Regions from separate parts of the Ruthenibacterium sp. genome, predicted to be linked through region 2. Evidence: predicted binding sites of a transcription regulator. Region 2 holds the regulator's gene; the other holds the start of a gene.

Region 1 (8,898 bases), on a different contig from region 2:
GTCCGGGATGCGGGACGCTCCACAGGCGCATCGTCGAAATCGAACACGAACGGAGCCGCCTTGGGCGCGGGCTGGGCAGGGCGCGGCGGCTCCACAGGCTTTACAGCCGCCGGGGCCGCGGGCGGCACAGCAGCAATGGGTTCCGCATCGTCCAGAAAATCCAGAGACAGCGGCGCGTAGCCGTCCAGCGGTGCGGCGGCAGGAGCCGGCGCGGGCTTTTCTTCCGGAATGCCGAAATCAAACGCGGCCTCTCCGGAAGGAGCTGCGGACGCCGCCGTCCGGGATGCGGGACGCTCCACAGGCGCATCGTCAAAATCGAACACGAACGGAGCCGCCTTGGGCGCAGCCTGCGCCGGAGAGACCGGCCGAACGGGTGCATCATCCGTCCCTCCGAGGGAAGCGGACGCCGCCGGGGTAATGCGCGTTTCCGGTACGCCGCTGAACGGCGCGGGGGCAGGCTCTTCATCGAACACGAAGGGCGCGGGCCGGGCGGGCTGCGCCGGGCCCGCCGGAGCCGCCGGGCGCTGGAAGGAAAAATCGTCGAAAGGGTCTCCGGGGTCCGTCTCTCCCGGGACGGCGGGATCATCTCCGCCCAGGAAATCGAAATCCAGCTTCTGCATTCCCGCGAACGGTTCATCGTCCGCAGGCTGTTTTTCAACCGGCTGCTGCGCGGGAGACGTTTTTTTCACCGGTACATCCTCAGGCTCAAAGCCCGGGCCGGAAAAGAAGTCCGTCGTAGGCACAAAAACACCGCCTTTTCAAAATTCAAAGCCGGGCGCAAAACGCCCGCCAGCCCGCGCCGCACAGGGCGCGCGGCGGCCGGACGCCGCCTTTCAGCTATGGCACTATTTTACAGCATCCCGCACGCACACGCAAGCCCGGCGGGCAAAAAAGCCGCTTTTCTCCGCGAAGTATGAAGAATTTTTAAATTTTCCAAAAAGGGACTTGCAGTTTTCCGCCGTTTGGTGTATGCTGAATTAGCACTCATCAGTAAAGAGTGCTAAACAGTTTGGGAGGCAAAGCGGCAATGGCAAAAAAGCAATTCAAAGCGGAGTCCAAACGGCTCCTTGACATGATGATCAACTCCATTTACACCCACAAGGAAATTTTCCTGCGCGAACTTATCAGCAATGCGAGCGACGCCATCGACAAGCTGTATTTCCGCAGCCTGACAGACGACTCCGTAAAGCTGAAAAAGAAGGACTTCTTCATCCGGCTGGCAGCCGATAAAGAGAACCGCACGCTGACGGTGCGCGACAACGGCATCGGCATGACAAAGGAAGAGCTGGAGAAAAACCTGGGCACCATCGCAAAAAGCGGCAGCCTGGATTTCAAGAATGAAAACGAGACCGGCGGCAAGGTGGATGTGATCGGCCAGTTCGGCGTGGGCTTCTACTCTGCGTTCATGGTGGCCAGCCGCGTGACGGTGCGCAGCCGCGCGTTCGGCGCACAGGAGGCCTGGCAGTGGGAGTCCACGGGCGCTGAGGGCTATACCATCGAGCCTTGCGACAAAGAGGACGTGGGCACCGAGGTCATCCTTGTTGTGAAGGAAAACGAAGGCGAGGAGCACTACGACGAGTTCCTGGACGACTGGCGCCTGGCGGGCATCGTCAAAAAATACTCCGATTATATCCGCTACCCCATCAAGATGCTGCGGGAAAAGAGCCGCGCCATCGAGGGCACGGACAAGGATGAGGAGGGGCATTACAAGGCTCCGGAGTACGAAACGTACACCGAGGACGAGACGCTCAACAGCATGGTGCCCATCTGGAAGCGTGACAAGAAAAAGGTCAAGGACGAGGAGTACGCCCAGTTCTACAAGGATAAATTCGGCGATTATTCTGACCCCGCCCGCGTCATTCAAAGCAAGACCGAGGGCACCGCCACGTTTAACGCGCTGTTGTTCATCCCTTCGCGCACGCCCTACAACTACTATACCAAGGAATATGAAAAGGGCCTGCAGCTCTATTCCAGCGGCGTGCTCATCATGGAAAAATGCGCCGACCTGCTGCCGGATTATTTCAGCTTCGTGAAGGGCCTTGTGGACAGCGAGGACCTGAGCCTGAACATCAGCCGCGAAATGCTGCAGCATGACAGCCAGCTCAAGCTCATCAAAACCACGCTGGAGCGCAAGATCAAAAACGAGCTGGCCGCCTGGCTGAAGAACGACCGTGAAAAATACGAAGAGTTCTTCAAGAATTTCGGCCTGCAGCTCAAGATGGGCTGCTATGCCTCCTACGGCATGAACAAGGAGCTGCTGCAGGATCTGCTGCTGTTCCACAGCGCCAAGGAGAACAAGCTGGTAACGCTGCGGGAATATTACGAGGCCATGCCTGAGGACCAGAAATATATCTACTACGCCGCGGGCGAAAGCACCGACCGTTTGGCCAAGCTGCCTGCCGCCGAGCGCGTGCTGGACAAAGGCTTCGACATTTTGTACCTGACGGACGATGTAGACGAGTTCATGCTCCAGATGCTGCGCAGCTACGGCGACAAGGAAAAAGAAAAAGAGTTCCGCAACATCTCCGCCGACGATCTCGGCATTGAGACCGACGCGGAAAAAGAGGAAGTTAAAGCCAAAAACGAAGAAAATAAGGAGCTGTTCGAGGCCATGAAAGAGGCTCTGGACGGCAAGGTGACTGAAGTGCGCTTGTCTCAGCGCCTGAAGAGCCACCCGGTATGCCTGTCCAGCAGCGGCCCGCTGTCCATCGAAATGGAAAAGGTGCTGAACAGCATGCCCGCCCAGCAGGAAAAGGTCAAAAGCGAAAAGGTGCTGGAGCTGAACGGCGAGCACGAGGTGTTTGCGGCGCTGAAGCGCCTGTTCGAAGCCGGCGACAAGGAAAAACTGGCCGCGTACAGTGAGATCCTGTACGACCAGGCGCTGTTGATCGAGGGACTGGCACTGGAGGACCCCGTGGCTTACGCCAACAATGTCTGCAAGCTGATGGTCTGATTTTCCCAGACCGCCTTTACTGAAAAAAGCCGCGCCCGCCGTAAGCTGCTACGGCGGGCGCGTTTTTTTTCGTTGTGCGGCCGCTATTTTTCATCCGTGCGGCCCAGGATATAGTCTGTGCTGGTGTCGTAAAAATCCGCCAGCGCAATAAGAATGGCCGTTGGAATGTCCCGCTGGCCCAGTTCATAATTGCTGTATACCTGCTGCGAGCAGTGCAGCGCCTGGCTGAGCTGCTTTTGCGAGAGGTCCCGGTCCTCCCGCAGGGCGCGGATACGCTCGTACATGTACCTCCCCTGCCCTTCTTTTTATCTAAGGTACAGTATAGGTAACCGCAATTTGTTGTATTGACTTTTACCGCAAATTGCAGTAAAATCATTCTGTCAAAAACGCGCGAAGTACAGGGAGGCATGGAACATGGAACAGGAGAGCCGCGCCGGGTGTATCCTGCACGGCTGCGGCGTACTGGCCGCGCTGGCCGGTCTGTGCGCCGCGTCGGGTGCTGCGTGCGTCTTCGCTCTCACACCGGGATGGCGGGTATGGGCGCTGCCGGTGTTTTTCCTGCTGGCGCTGGCAGGCGCAGCCTCCGGCCTGCTGCTGTACGCAGCGGGCAGCGCGCTGCAGATACTTTGTGATATCCGAGTAGCCGTCAAAGATAAACTTCGCTGAAACACTTGCCGCAATTCAGGCAAAGTATCCCCGTTAGCGCCTGGGAATTTTCGTATTCGAGCTGAGCTCTATTGGTGCGCTAAGTCACGCAAATATGGTTCGCCGGCCGCAGCCGTTCTTCTTTCAGCTGCTTATAGGTGTGCTTACTTCAATCACTCACATTAGCCTTCCTCTAAGCTACTCGCCCTGCGAGTGGCTTTTGTTATACAATAGCTGTCCACAGGGAAACCCTGTGGACAGCTGTGCTACACTCTTAAACCAAGCTCTTTTGCAACCTTTTTTATGCGTTTTACAAAAACATCGTTTGGACGCTTTTCCTGAATCATTTTATCCGTTGTTGCTGCCCACCGATATATTTGCTCAATACTTCCATAGCCACGTTTAAAAATACGAGCATACTTCATACAATTGTATTTTGTTGGTGCACTGGAAAGAACAATTTTCAATTCTTCATCTGTCCAGGATTCTCCTTTATTGCTCGTATTCCGTTCATCCTCATTCATTTTCTGGTATTCTATCAGCAAGTTTTCAATATAGTTTACTTTTTCCTCAAGGCTCAAACCATCAACAGATTCTGAAAACAAGGATAAGACCTGTCTTTTGAACTCCGTCCGATTCATTTTCCTCCAACCTTTCCCATTAAAACCGCGTCACGCCGTCCTTGTCTACACGGGCCAGCACCAGCGCGGGCAGCTGGGGACGGCGGGCCGCAAAGGTGAGCGCACTGTGGAATTTTTCTTCCGCAGCCGCAAATTTCGCCGCATCCCCGGCGTACAGCCGTGCCAGCACATCGCCCTTTTTCACCGGGTCGCCCGCTTTTTTCAACAGGCGGATGCCCGCCGCCGGGTCGATGACGCTCTCTTTTGTTTCGCGCCCCGCGCCCAGCAGAACGGCTGCAATGCCGATTTTCTCGGTGTCGGTGGCATACAACCAGCCGTCCTGCATGCACACCACGTCCTGTTCATACGCGGCTGCGGGGAAGCCTGACGGATCGTCTATCACGGCAGGGTCGCCGCCCTGCGCGGCCACCATGGCCCGCAGCTTTGCCAGCGCCGCGCCGCTGCGCAGCGCATCCTCCGCCATGGCGCGGCATGCCGCAGCGCCGCCCCTTCCTGCCAGCCACAGCATGCCCGACGCCAGAGACAGGCACACCTCCGTCAGGTCCGCAGGGCCTTTGCCCCGCAGGGTCTCCACCGCTTCGATGACCTCCAGGCTGTTGCCGATATTGCGGCCCAACGGGGTATCCATATCTGTGATGAGCGCCGCCGTGCGCCGCCCGTTATGCTCACCGATGTCCACCATGGCCTTCGCCAGCGCAATGGAATCCTCCAGCGTTTTCATGAACGCGCCGTTCCCCGTTTTTACATCCAGCAGGATGCAGTCCGCGCCGGAAGCCAGCTTTTTACTCATGATGCTGCTGGCGATGAGCGGAATACAGGAAACCGTAGCCGTTACATCCCGCAGCGCATACATCTTTTTGTCCGCAGGAGCCAGGTTGCCCGTCTGCCCGATGACCGCGATGCCTATGTCGTTCACCTGCCGGAAAAACGCTTCCTGCGTGAGCGACACCGAGCATCCGGGGATAGCCTCGATCTTATCCAGCGTGCCGCCCGTATGCCCCAGGCCGCGGCCGCTCATCTTCGCAACCTTTACGCCGCACGCGGCCACGATCGGCCCCGCCACCAGGGTGGTCTTGTCGCCCACGCCCCCCGTGGAATGTTTGTCAGCCTTGACGCCGCCGATCCCCGAAAGGTCCACCATATCGCCGCTGTAAGCCATGGCTGCCGTAAGCTGGGCGGTCTCCGTTGCCGTCATGCCGCGCAGGTAAACAGCCATCATCAGCGCACTCATCTGGTAATCCGGGATGCTGCCCGCGGCAAAGCCGTTTACCGCGAACGCGATCTCCTCCTGCGCCAGCGTACCGCCGTCCCGCTTTTTGGCGATGATATCATACATGCGCATAAAAAAATCTCCTTTATCCGTTTTGTGTGCGCGCCGGACAGCCGGCGCGCACGCTGCTTCAGCCGGAACGCAAAGGGGCGGACGGCCGCCCGGCGTACCGCCCGGCGGCGGCAGCCCGCCCCTGATTTATTTTCTTTCCGCGCCGCTTTCTAACGGCTGCCCTTGTCGTAGGGAATGCCTTCCGCACGCGGCGCCATGGAATTTTTGCTGGTGAACGCCAGTACGATCAGTGTGGCTACATAGGGCACCATTTTGTAAACGTCGTTGGGGATGCCCAGGTTTGCCAGGAACGGGATGCCCGAATACGCGGACGCCACCGTTTTCATCAAACCGAAGAAGAACGCCGCAAACAGGATGCGGCTGGGTCTCCATTGGCCGAAGATGAGCACCGCCAGCGCCAAAAAGCCGTAGCCGGCCACTGTGGCGTTGAAGTTGGTGGATGTTGGCACCACAAACACAAGGCCGCCCACGCCTGCCAGCGCGCCGGAAATGGCAACGCCCGCGTAGCGCATCCGGTATACGTTCACGCCCACGCTGTCCGCCGCCTGCGGGTGTTCGCCGCACGCGCGCAGCCGCAGGCCAAAGCGCGTTTTGTACAACACCACAGCTGATACCGCCAGCACCGCAAAGCCCAGATAGGTGGTGATATAGGTATTCTGGAACAGCAGCGGCCCCAGCACGGGAATATCGCCCAGCACCGGTACCTTGGTGATGCGGAAGGTGTTGGAGAACGGGATCTGCTGCACACTGCGGATCATACGGGCGGCAAAAATAGCGAATGCCGGAGCGAACATGTTGATGGCCGTGCCGCTGATGACCTGATCCGCCTTCATATTGATGGATGCATATGCATGCGCCATGGAGACCAGCACGCCCACCGCCGCCGCGATAAGCACCGCCAGCAGGAGCAGCAGCTGGGGCGGCAGGGCCGCGCCGCTGCTCTGCACGATGTTGATGAACAGGATGCTGGAAAACGCACCCATGATCATGATGCCTTCCAGCGCGATATTGACGACGCCGCTGCGCTCACTGAACATCCCGCCCAACGCCACGATCAGCAGCGGAATGGAGAAGAACATCGTCTGCTGTACCAGAAAATATACGGTATTCATTCAGCTCCGCCCCCTTCCTGCGGGCCCCTGCCCGAAACAGCGGGCCTGCCGTCCGCCGCGCGCTTTTCTTCTCTGCGCTTGACGCGCCGCTCTACAAAGCCGCGCAAAAGCAGCGAAAAGGCCGCGAAGTAGATTACCACGGAAATAATGATATCAATGACCTGCGGCGCAAAGCCGTATACCTGCATATTGAAGCCGCCCTGGTTCAAATACGCCACGAACAGGCCTGAGAAAATGATGCCGATGGGATTGTTGAGGCCCAGCAGCGCCACCGGGATGCCGTTGAAGCCCTCGGCGGCCAGCGTGTCCAGCACCTCGATTCCCTTGCCCGCGCCCGCCAGGTACAGGCATGCGCCGCCCAGGCCCGAGAGCGCGCCCGCAATGACCATGGAAAGCACGATGCTGCGTGTCTCGTTGATGCCGGCATACCGGGCCGCATCGCGGTTGTAGCCGCACGCCTTCAGCTCGTAGCCGAATTTTGTTTTTTCAATGAGGTAATAGATAACGACGCCCGCGAGGACGGCAATGAAAATGCCCGCGTTGGCGCTGGAGGCCGTGGCTCCGCTGCGGAAGATCAGGTCCATGCCCAGCTTGGGCGCGTTGGCGTTTTCCGCTACCGGAAGCGATTGGTTCTTCAGGGAATCGAACACCGTCAGCTGAATGAGGAAGTTGACGCCGTACATACCGATGTAATTCATCATAATGCAGGCGATGACCTCGTTCACGTTGCACACGGCCTTCAAAAAGCCCGGAACAAGGCCCCACACCGCGCCCGCCAGCATCGCGCCCAGCAGGCAGGCCAGCCACAACAGCGGGCCGGGGATGAACGTGCATTTCACGCCCATCAGAACGGCCACATATGCGCCCACGATGAACTGGCCGGACGCGCCGATGTTGAACAGGCCCGTTTTGTTGGCGAAGCCCACCGAAAGGCCCGTCAGAATGATGGGCGTGGCTGCGTACAGCACCTGCCCCAGGTTCTTCATGTCGGAAAGGCCGCCCGTCAGAATGGCCAGCAGGCCCCAGAAGGCATTGGCCGGTTCTGCCACCAGCAGCACCACAAAGCCCACCACAAGGCCGCACAAAATTGCCAGAAGCGAGGCCATAAAGCTGGAAAAACCCGCTTTTGTATAGAGGTTTCGCCAGCGCGCCGATATTTTTTTCATTGCACTGCCCTCCTCCCGGAACCGGCCATATAAAGCCCAAGCTCCTGCACGGTGACTGTTTTCGGGTCAAGATCGGCCACGATCCGGCCCTCATAGATAACGAGGATGCGGTCTGAAAGCTGCATCACCTCGTCCAGCTCCAGGCTCACGAGAAGGATGGCCTTGCCCGCGTCCCGCTCCTCCACCAGCTTGCCGTGGATGTACTCGATGGCGCCCACGTCCAGCCCGCGCGTGGGCTGGACGGCGATGAGCACGTCCGGGTCGCGGTCGATCTCCCGCGCGACGATGGCCTTCTGCTGGTTGCCGCCGGACATGCTGCGCGTGATGGTGCGCGCGCCCTGGCCCGAGCGGATATCAAATTTGCCGATGAGCTTGTCTGCGTATTCGTAGATGGCGTCGTACTTCAAAAAGCCGCGGCTGCAGAACTCCGGCTCAAAATAGCTTTGCAGCACCAGATTGTAGGCAAGGTTATAATCCAGCACAAGGCCATGGCGGTGGCGGTCCTCAGGAATATGCCCCAGACCGCCCGCGTTGCGCCTGCGGATGGGCGCGTGGGTGATATCCTGTCCGTTCAGCGTCACAGTGCCCTCCTCCGGCTCCACAAGGCCCGTCAGCGCGTAAACAAGCTCTGTCTGCCCGTTTCCGTCGATGCCCGCGATGCACACGATTTCGCCCCGGCGCACGTCAAAATCCACATGGTCCACCACATTTTTGCTGCCTCCGTGTCCCTTTACGCAAACCCCCCGGGCCGACAGCACGACCTCTCCCGGCTGCGCAGGCGTTTTTTCCACATTCAGGTTCACCTTGCGGCCCACCATCATCTCACTCATCTCCTCCTTGGTGGTGGAGGCGACGTCCACGGTGCCGATGTACCGCCCCTTGCGCAGGACGGTGCAGCGGTCGGCCACCGCTTTGATCTCATTGAGCTTATGCGTGATGAACAGGATGCTCTTCCCCTCGCTGACAAGCTCCTTCATGATCTTCATCAGTTCGTCGATCTCCTGCGGCGTCAGCACCGCTGTGGGCTCGTCGAAAATAA
Region 2 (10,500 bases):
TCCTTGCGGCAGTAGCGGTCCACCAGGCCGGACACACCGGAACCGCAGGCGTCCCGGTTGATGCGGAACGGCCACAGTTTGCTCCAGAAAATCACTACCACCGCAAGGATGGCGCCGAACTGAATGACTACATCGAACATTTCCTTAAAAGCATCCGATGTGGACATATGGATGAATTCATCGGCCAGGATCAGATGGCCGGTGCTGGAAATGGGCAGCCATTCGGTGATGCCCTCGATGACGCCCAGCAGCGCCGCGAAAAGATAATCCAGCAAAATAAGTCCCCCTTATTCCGGGCGCACAGCGTCCGTGGTGCGGGGCGCGCCCCGCCGTACAGTATATGCGTACGTCACACATCCAAGACCAGCCCCACCGGGCAGTGGTCGGACCCGTACACGTCGCTGTAAATGAGCGCGTCGCCAATTTTTTCGCGCAAACGTTCGCTGACGATGAAATAGTCGATGCGCCAGCCCGCGTTGGTCTCCCGCGCGCGGCGGAAATAGCTCCACCAGGTGTAGCGGCCCGCGGCGTCCGGATACAGCGCGCGGAAGGTATCCACAAAGCCGCTCATTAAAAGGTCGGTCATTTTCTGGCGCTCCTCATAGGAAAAGCCCGCCGAATGGATGTTCTGCTTGGGGTTTTTCAGGTCGATCTCCCGATGGGCGACGTTCAGGTCGCCGCAATAGACCACAGGTTTTTCCGTATCCAGCGCGCACAGATAAGCGCGCAGATCATCCTCCCACTGCATGCGGTAGGGCAGGCGCGCCAGTTCATTCTGGCTGTTGGGCGTATAGACGTTGACGAGGAAGAACTGCTCGAACTCCAGCGTGATGGCGCGGCCCTCGTGACTGTGCTCCTCTTTGCCGATGCCGTAGCGCACGGAGAGCGGTTCCATGCGGGTGAAAACGGCTGTGCCGGAATACCCCTTTTTCTCGGCACTGTACCAGTATTGGTGATAGCCCGGCGGCGAAAATTCGGCCTGGCCCGGCTGCATCTTCGTTTCCTGAAGGCAGACGACGTCCGCGCCGAAGCCCTCGAAGATGTCCGCGAAGCCTTTGCCGAGGATGGCCCGGAAACCATTGACATTCCACGATATCAATTTCAAAACGATATACCTCGCATATTTCTTTCAAAGTTCGGGACTTTCCGTCCCGGATATTGCACAGTATAGCACAAAATAGCCCCGCTGCATACCGGGATGCGGCGGGGCGCGCGTTATTTTCCGTTTTTTGCACGGAACGGACCGCTCATGTCAAAAAGGTGACCACAAGAATAAGCGCCGCGCACAGACCTGTGTATGCCAGCATGCCCGGCGTGCGCAGCGCACGGCCAAAGCTGTGGGCCGGGCGCTGCGCCCCCTCTCCTTCCCTGCCGTCCGCGGGTGCTGCACCGGGAAACCGCCAGCGCCTGCGCGCCGCAATCACGGCGCCCGCCGCAATGCTCACAAGCACCAGTATCCCCACGGCAGCCGTGCCCCAAATCCCTCCGTATTGTATGAAAAGGGGCGCCGCCATCGTGCCGATGGTGTTGATGGCAATATGCAGCAGGATGGTATACCGCAGCTTTCCCGTGTGGGCGTAAATGTAGCAGAAGACGGCGCCCAGCACAAAGGCATACAAAAGCTGAGACAGATTGGCGTGGAAAAGCGCGAACAGGAACGCGCCCACCAGTACATAGGTGCGGACGCCGTATCCGCCGATTTTATCGTACAGCAGCTTGCGGAACAAAAACTCCTCCCCCACGGGTGCCAGCACGCAGGCGAACAGAAACGTGGCCAGCGGGCTGCTGTTCATTTGCATCAGGGCAAGTGGGTTCTGCACCGCGCCGCCCTTAAGCATTCCCAGCAGAGCTGTGATGCCGAGGGAGACGAAATTGAACAGATACGTCACGCCCAGACACAGCACCAGCCAGCGCAGCCATCCTCCCGCCGTCAGCGCGGCGCTGCCCGCCGTGCCGGGCGTGCCGGGCACGAGTTTTTGCAGCAGCAGGATAAAAACAGGGACGGCAATGCAATACAGCGGCGCATAGGAGAGCGCCCACAGCCCCCAGCCCGTCTCCAGCAGGCTGCCCAGCAGTGTCATGCCGGCCAGCTGGAGCGCCTGTGTTACCAGCATCAGCACAAAGTAGCAAAGCCCCACCCGGGACATGGTGTTTTTGAATGACAAACCGTTCTGCATCACAGATGCCCTCCTCTTTTTCAGCAGCGGCATGCGGCGCGCTTTTGACACTCCGCCGCAGAGCCGCCGCGCTGTGCTTATGCTGTCTGGCGCACGCTGCCCCGCAGCAGCAGAGCGGCGCCTGAAACCGTGGCGGCTGTAAGAAGCGCAAGCGCCAGAAGCACCCGCGCCGGACCGCCGGGGATGAATGCCAGAACGTCCACCACCGCGCCCAGCGCACGGCCCAGCAATGTGTCGCGTCCCGCGCCCTCGGCCAGCCGTGTGAAGGTGTCGCCGAACAGGAAAACAGCCATATACGCGGCCCACAGCAGCCACAGCGCCCGCCGTCCCCAGCGCTGGATACATGCGCCCAGAAACAGCCCGGTGCAGGCAAGGACGAGAACTGCCGGCAAAATCACCCAGGCCCAGCGCAGTGCCTCCGGCTGCAGAAGGTCCGGCCCGTCAATGGGCATGCCGCGGAAAAGCAGCAGATACAGCCCGCGGTCCAGCAGCGTCAAAACCACTATGCCTCCGACGAGGCACAGCAACTGCAGGCACACGGTGACGAACATCCCAAACAGAAAACGGCGCCGTGTACAGCTCATCGTCAGCGCCTGCTCGTAGCCGCAGGAGAAATAATACAGCGCAAAAATAACGCCGAACATCACCAGCATGATCGCTGCAAATACAGTGCCAAGGGAAAAATACTCCTCCTCATGAGCGAAATACATGATACACAGGCTAAGCGCCTCGCCAAGCAGCCAGGCTCCGCCCAAAACAGCCAGCGATTGCCACAGGCTGTTCCGGTTGAGCAGGAATTCCCGTTTAATCGATTTTAACATATATGCTCACCCCTTTACCGGTATGCGGCGGCACATGAGCCAATCCAGCCAGCCCAACAGCACGGCCAAAACGATGGCGCTGCCGCCCAGCGCCCACGCATTGGAAAGAAAGCGCAGCATCGCGTCCAGCATGCCGTCCAGAGCTCCCGCCGCACCCGCGTAGCCGATGATCCCGCCGATCACCGCACATCCGCCGACGATCAGTACGAAAAATACGATCATGCCCACACGCCCAAAGCGGAGGCTGACAAAACCCAGCGCTTCACCAACGGACGCGCCGAGGAGCAGCACGGCAAACAGCCCCACCAGCATCGTACCGGTGAACAGGGCGTCCACGCCGAACATCCATTTTACTGCGAGCTGGATCAAAAGCAGGCATACGCCGATGCCTCCGGCCAGCATCACCTTGGCCGCCTGTGCTCCGGCGAAGAAGCCCCGGCGCGTAACGCCCATGGAAAGAGGCAGCGGCATGTAAGACTGGATCAGGCTGGCCTGCAGCACAAAGGGGAACATCATCCCGCAGGCGAAGGCCATGCCCAGGATACGCCAACCCGCGCTTTCAAATTCGGACAGCGGCGTGGAAACGGCGTAAAATGCAATGAACAGTGCGCCGACGCCCAACAGCGCGCCAATGAACTGCACTACCAGCAGGCTCAGATATTTTACGGTACGCAGCATCGTTATTCCCCTTCCTTATGGCCGCCCGTCAGGTAGACGAACACCTTTTGAAGCGTCACGCCGCTGATATCCACATCCAGCCCGTCTGCGCTGCGGCGCAGCGTATCCAGGCTGCCGCGCACGCAGGCCGTGCGGCTGCGGCCCAGGCCCTCTTCGTGGATGACCTGCAGCCCGGCGCAGGCGCGGGCCACGTCCTCGTCCCGGCCGGAAACATAGTGGAACTGGGCCACGAAGCTTTCGCAGTTGCCTGTCTCGATGACACGGCCGTTGTCGATAAAAATAATATCCTCAAACACGCCCGCGGCTTCCTCGATGATATGGGTGGAGATGATGAAGGTGCGTCCCGTTTCGGCGTAATCGGCCAGAAGCACATCGTAGAACTGTTCCCGCGCCACCACATCCAGGCCGGCCACCGGCTCGTCGAGAATGGTGATGGGCGCGCGGCTGGCCAGCGCCAGAACGATGGTGACCATGCTCATCATACCCTTGGAGAGCTTGTAGATCTTCTTTTTGGTGTCCAGCCCGAACATCTCGATCAGTCGTGCGGCGTACTCCTTGTCCCAGTGGGGGTAGTACAGTGCGGCGGCGCGCAGGTATTCCTTCACCTTCAGTGTGTTCTGGCCGAACAGCAGCATGGGCGAAAGCTCGCGGGAAAAGCAGATCTCGTCCAGTGCTTTCTGGTTTTCCCACACGCGCTCCCCGTTGTAGGTAACGAGGCCGGAATCGTGGGTATTCTGTGCCGTCAGAATGCTGAGCAGCGTGGTTTTGCCCGCGCCGTTGCGTCCGATGAGGCCATAGATCTTGCCTGGCTCGATGGTCAGCGAGACGCTGTGCAGCACCTCTTTTTTGTTGTAGCTTTTGACCACATCCGTGGCCTGCAATACTCCGTTCGTCATGTCCCTGTCCCTCCGTTACGTTTTGTCCGCCGCGGCCTGTTCAATCATGGCCATCAGCTCTCCCTTGCCGATGGCAAGGGTGCGCGCCTCGTCCACAAGGCTCCTCACATATGTTTCAAAAAAACTGTCTTTGCGCTTTTGGATGATTTTCTGTTTGCTGCCCGCCGCAACGAACATGCCGATCCCTCGTTTCTTATACAAAATGCCCTCGTCTACCAACAGGTTCAGCCCTTTGGCCGCCGTGGCCGGATTGATGCTGAACGCTTTTGCAAGTTCGTTGGTGCTGGGCGCCTGTTCCTCTTCCAAAAGCAGGTCCCGCACGATGTTGTCCTCCAGCATGGCTGCGATCTGCAGATAGATGGAGGTGGAATCATTCAGGTTTCCATTCAATTGTCTGCGCTCCTTCCCTCCAAAGGTTATTTGGTTATGTGGTTCATTACTTGTGTAACTAACTATACAACACGCAAAGACGGTTGTCAATCCCTCCGTCAAAAATTTTTGTTTTCCCTGCGGCAGATTTCCCGCCAAAGAAAAGCGCCGGAGCCTTCGAAAAGGCTCCGGCGCAGGCGGGAACTTATTGAGCGGATGGCCCCGCATCGGGGTCGAACCGTGTGAGAAACTGGCAGTACACATAAAGGTTCTGGACCTTTGTTGCCTCATTGCCGTACTCCGTGCGGATACTGGGCTGCGTCTCCGACGGCGTGACATAAAGGCGGAACGCAATGGCGTCCTGGTCCACCGCCATGTTCTCCACGGGTGCGTAATTGAAGTTGCGGATGGCAACGTCCAGATGCTTGTACAGCAGCTGTTCGATCTCGGCGTTGGAAAAGCACCGGACGACCTCACGGCTGCCGTGCATTTCAAGGATGGCTTTTACTTCCTCGAACGAGATCTCCTGTAAACGGAAACAGCCCTGATGCAGCAGGGTGAGCATGGATGCGTTGTCAAGCAGCAGCAGCGGTTTGGATGCGGCCATGGTACTCTTCCTTTCTGTTTGAAAAGTGGAGGAACAGTCCTCCCTGTCTTCATAGTACCGTGCAAACACCCGAATTGTCAATTATTGTTAAATTTATATCGTCTAATAAGTTGATTATTGTAAAATATACCAAAATCAAACTGCCGCACTTGGTGGGAATGCGGAATTTACAGCCGGGCGGGATGCTCGGCCAGCCATTCCTCCAGAATTTGAGCCGCCAGCGCCACCAGCTCCGGGCAGGGGCGCTTTTTATAATATTCCGGCGTGCGCGCCTCGGCCTGCGGTATGCCCTCGGGACGGGCCAGGCCCAGCAGCTCCCGGCAGATGATGCTGCCGTTTTCGGCCCGGAAGCGCCCGGCCAGCTCCTGGATCATCGCGTAGGTATCGGTTTTCTCCAGCCCGGCTTTGGGGTCGTTGTAGCCGCGCAGCGCGCTTGCGGCCAGCGTCATACCGCTTACCGCACCGCATACCTCCCGCATCCGTCCCATGCCTCCGCCAAAGCCGCTGGCCAGGCGTGCCGCGGCGTCTACCGAAAGGCCCATCTCCGGCGCGAACGCCCCGGCCACAGCCTGCGCGCAGTTATAGCCCTCCAGAAACAGCGCTTTCGCGCGTTGTGCTTTTTCACTCATATCCGATCAGTCCTTTACCAGGGAAAATGCAGTTACGTCGAACAGGCCGCGGTCCGTCAGGCGCAATTCCGGTATAACGGGCAGCGCCAGAAAGGAAAGGCTGGTAAACGGGTCCACATGGTACGGGATACCCATGGCCTTTGCCCGCTCCAGAATGGCGCCCGCTCCGGCCTGTATCTCCTCCCACGGGGCGGTGCTCATCAGGCCTCCCACGCGCAGGGGCAGCGCGCCCAGTATTTTTCCGCCTCCGGCCAGCACATATCCGCCGCCGATTTCTTTCAAATGGTTGATGGCCAGCACGAGGTCCGCGTCGTTGTCTCCCGCCGCGATGACGTTGTGGCTGTCGTGCGCCACGCTGGTGGCAATGGCTCCGCCTGTGATGCCGTAGCCCTTCAACGGGCAAACGGCAACGCCTCCGTTTTTGCCGTGGCGTTCCACCACGCATAGTTTGGTATAAACGGCGTTGGGCCGGAAAAAGCCGTTTTCCGAAGGAACCTCCTCCACCGCGTGACGCGTGACGATCTGGTACGGTACCATCTCAATGACATGGGCCGGGCCCGCGACGGGCAGCGCAAGGTCGGCAGGAGCCACGTTCTCAAAGTGTACCGAATGCAGCAGTGCATCGGGTACGGGGGCGGCGGCAAGGCCTGCAAAGCGCTCCTCCACGGGCCGGCCGTCCTTGTAAACCGCGCGCACGGTCATCTGCTTGAGGCTGTCCAGCAGGACAAGGTCGGCCCGATAGCCCGCGGCCACGGCGCCCAGGTCCCGCAGGCCGTATTCGCGGGCTGCGTTCCAGGTGGCCATTTTGATGGCGGTGACAGGCTTCATGCCCAGGCTGATGGCCTGGCGGACATTCCATCGCAGATGGCCGTCCCGGGCAATGTCGTCCAGATGCTTGTCGTCGGTGCAGAACAGGAACCGGTCGGCAGGCATGTCGCTGTCCAGCAGGCCGTTTACAAGCACCGAAAGGTTTTTCGCAGCGCTGCCCTCGCGAACCAGCACAGCCAGACCCGCGCGCAGCTTTTCGGCAGCCTCTGCAAAGGTGGTGCACTCATGCTCGGTGCGGATGCCCGCGGCTGCATAGGCCTGCAGCTCTCTGCCAGAAAGGCCGGGAGCGTGGCCGTCGGCCCGCTTTCCCGCATCCGCGGCCAGCGCCAGCTTTTCCAGTACGGTTTGCCGCGCGGCCAGCACGTCGGGATAACACATCACCTCGCCCAGGCCCAGTACGCGGGGATGCGCCATAAACGGGGCCATGTCTGCGGCGGTGAAATCCGCGCCGTTTGTTTCAAAGGGGGTGGCGGGCACGCTGGAGGGCAGCATCAGATACACGTTCAGCGGCAGGTTTTCCGTTGCATCCAGCAGATATTGTACGGCCTGTGCACCGCATACGTTGACGATCTCATGCGGGTCGGCCACAATGGTGGTGGTGCCGCTGCGGGTAGCGGCGCGGGCGAATTCAAAGGGCGCGGCAAGGCTGGATTCGATGTGGATGTGCGCGTCGATGAAACCCGGACACAGGAATTTGTCCGTGCAGTCCAGTTCTGTCCGTCCCCGGTAGCTTCCCACGCCCGCAATCACGCCGCCCGCCACCGCCACGTCTGCAGTGATGATTTCCTCGGAAAAAACATTGACCACGTTGACGTTTTTGAACACGAGGTCGGCGGGGGCGCGCCCCGCCGCCACGTCGATGCATGCTTTGTCCGCTTTCATTGTCCGGCCGCCTTTCCTGTTTTTGGTTTTTACCAGTATACTACATTATATAAAAAACGAAAAGGGCTCCGGCACATTCGCGCAGGCAGGACGCTCTGCGCTTCCCCGCCCAAAAACAAAAAGCCCGCTTTCAGCGGGCTTTCGGCTCTGCATCCTGTCAAATTTTTGTACGCAGTGGTATGGCCGCGTCAGAGCGCGGCCTTGAGCCGCCGGGCCAGCCGCATCAGCAGTGTGGGATTCCGGCGGTAATAATCCGCCCACCAGGCCTTTTCGGCGCGCTTGTCATAGGGAAGACGGCTGTACGGCTGGGTGCGGGGATATGCGCGTTCATACTCGCAGTTGAGACGAGGGTCCATTTGCATGAAAACAAGCCTCCTTTTTGAGGCCGCCCGGCACCGGGCGGCACAGTTGCGTGCAGAGCGTTTTGCGGGATGTGTTATTCTATTTTATGCCCCCGACGGGGACGGTGTGAGCTTCCGTTCCTTTCCGCTTTCAGTATATCATGTCCGCCAGTGAACGACAATATACCATTTGCACGAAAGCGCGGCCATTGCTTACAGCAACCTGCCGGAACGGTTTTTCCGGCGAATACACCTGTGTGCCGCGTGCCCTCATGCTGCGGTTTTTGCCGCAGTTGTGACGAAATTGTAAAAGTTGAAAAAATTCGCGCATTTTGCCCCGCAGGGCTTGACATACTAAAAAAGTGTTGTAAAATAAATTTAGCACTCGAACAGATAGAGTGCTAAACAGCAAGAGAGGAAAGGTGGTGTGGGCGGTGCCGATGGACGATCGGAAACGGCGTGTGCTGCGGGCGATCGTAACACTGTATGGCGCGGACGGAGAGCCGGTTGGCAGCGGTCTGCTGGCCGAACAGTTCGGACATGCGGTGTCCAGCGCCACGCTGCGCAACGAAATGGCCGCGCTGACAAAGCTGGGCCTTCTGGAGCAGCCCCACACCAGCGCCGGGCGCGTGCCCAGCGCCAAGGGCTACCGCTACTACATCGACAATCTTCTGGATACAGGCGCCCGCCTTCCCGCTGAGGAAAAACGGCAGATCGACCTTTTGTTCCGCGAGATGGACTACGACCCCGAACGTCTGGCCGAAAGCGCCGCAAGGGCTTTGGCGGACCTGACGGGCTACTGTGTCGTGGCTACAACGCCCAAAAGCGAGGACCTGTGCATCGCCCATTATGAGGTGATGCAGGTGGGCCGCTACACGGCGGCGGTGCTGGCCGTCACCAATGCGGGCGGTGTGCGCACGCGCACGGCAAAGCTGGATTTCGCGCTGCGGCCCGGCGACGCCCAGCGGCTGTCCCAAGCGTTGAACACCTACCTTACCTTCCGCAGCGCGGCCGACGTGCGCGAGGAACAGATGCGTACCGCAGCACAGAGCCTGGGCAGTGCGGTATATTACCCGGTGCTTTCGGCGGCGGTGACGCTGCTGCGGGAAGCGGGACGGCCCAATGTATATCTGGAGGGCCAGCAGAACCTGCTGAATTATGCCGAGCTTGCGGACAGCTTCCGCACGCTGATGGAATTCTTCAGCGACACAGAAGCCGTCAAGCGCTACGTCAGCCCCAAGAGCGAGCGCACCACGGTGCTGCTGGGCGACGAACTGCCCGAGTACCGCATGCCGGGCTTCTGCATCATGACGAAGCGCTATCTCGCGGGAGGCGGGCTGACGGGGGCCATCGGCATCGTAGGTCCAACGCGCATGCCCTACCGGGAAACGATCCCGCGGCTTGAATATTTCGCATTGCTGCTCGGCGAATGCATGTCGGGCAGGGTGCAGGAGGAGTAGCAACATGGCAGACACGGAAAAAGACGTGAACCGCGCGGCCGCCGCGCCGCAGGAGGAAGCGTCCGCCGCGCAGGCGGCGCCCGAGGCACCGCAGCCTGAAACGCAGGATGCAGAAAAGACGGAAAAAAAGGAAAAGCATACAGAAGGCAAGGCGCATGCCGAGCTGGCCGCACTGAAAACCAAGCTGGAGCAGGCTGAAAAAAAGCTGGCCGAAACGAAAGACACGCTGCTGCGCACCGCCGCGGAATATGAAAACTTCCGCAAGCGCAGCGCCAGGGAGCACGATGCCGCGTTCGACAACGGCGTGAGCTTCGCGGTGAACACGCTGCTGCCCGTGCTGGACACGCTGGAGATCGCCGCCGACGCGCCCACCGCGGACGAGAGCTATAAAAAGGGCGTGACCATGACGCTGGACAAATGCCGCGAGGCGTTCGGCAAAATGGGTGTCAGCGAGATCGAGGCGCAGGGCAAGCCCTTCGACCCCGAGCTGCACGCAGCCGTGCTGCAGCAGCCCTCTACCGACGACATGCCCAGCGGCACCGTCACGCAGGTGATGCAGAAAGGTTATCTGCTCCACGACAAGGTCATCCGCCACGCGGCCGTGGCTGTGGCCGAATAGGCTGACATCTCAAAGCCGAAAGGCTTTTTGATATAAATTCAGAAATCACCACATATATTCACCGAGTTTTGATAAAAGAGGAGTCTGAGAGTTATGAGCAAGATTATTGGTATCGACCTTGGCACCACAAACAGCTGTGTTGCCGTCATCGAGGGCGGCGAGCCCGTCGTCATCGCCAACGCCGAGGGCGCGC

What was found. Region 2 encodes HrcA, which represses chaperone genes, less so after heat shock. Its sites were predicted from a motif close to TGTTAGCACTCNNNNNNNNNGAGTGCTAACA; they were not measured.
Region 1: htpG (molecular chaperone HtpG) is a predicted target of HrcA. The motif match lies at 976-1,006, and genes of this name have one in related genera.

The regions. Positions count from the first base shown of each region.
Region 1 is NZ_JAFOIN010000102.1:940-9,837, reverse strand. It holds gene IIY41_RS12400 (hypothetical protein) at 1-743, opposite strand, end outside; gene htpG (molecular chaperone HtpG) at 1,028-2,953, shown strand; gene IIY41_RS12390 (helix-turn-helix domain-containing protein) at 3,037-3,237, opposite strand; gene IIY41_RS12385 (hypothetical protein) at 3,368-3,619, shown strand; gene IIY41_RS12380 (hypothetical protein) at 3,865-4,239, opposite strand; gene IIY41_RS12375 (pyrimidine-nucleoside phosphorylase) at 4,259-5,581, opposite strand; gene IIY41_RS12370 (ABC transporter permease) at 5,731-6,693, opposite strand; gene IIY41_RS12365 (ABC transporter permease) at 6,690-7,859, opposite strand; gene IIY41_RS12360 (ABC transporter ATP-binding protein) at 7,856-8,898, opposite strand, start outside.
Region 2 is NZ_JAFOIN010000101.1:263-10,762, reverse strand. It holds gene IIY41_RS12350 (undecaprenyl-diphosphate phosphatase) at 1-275, opposite strand, end outside; gene IIY41_RS12345 (exodeoxyribonuclease III) at 350-1,105, opposite strand; gene IIY41_RS12340 (CPBP family intramembrane glutamic endopeptidase) at 1,248-2,177, opposite strand; gene IIY41_RS12335 (hypothetical protein) at 2,255-2,998, opposite strand; gene IIY41_RS12330 (hypothetical protein) at 3,005-3,676, opposite strand; gene IIY41_RS12325 (ABC transporter ATP-binding protein) at 3,679-4,572, opposite strand; gene IIY41_RS12320 (GntR family transcriptional regulator) at 4,588-4,962, opposite strand; gene IIY41_RS12315 (hypothetical protein) at 5,147-5,548, opposite strand; gene IIY41_RS12310 (C-GCAxxG-C-C family protein) at 5,716-6,177, opposite strand; gene ade (adenine deaminase) at 6,184-7,887, opposite strand; gene IIY41_RS12300 (hypothetical protein) at 8,076-8,249, opposite strand; gene hrcA (heat-inducible transcriptional repressor HrcA) at 8,669-9,688, shown strand; gene grpE (nucleotide exchange factor GrpE) at 9,693-10,307, shown strand; partial or broken gene IIY41_RS12285 (Hsp70 family protein) at 10,401-10,500, shown strand, end outside.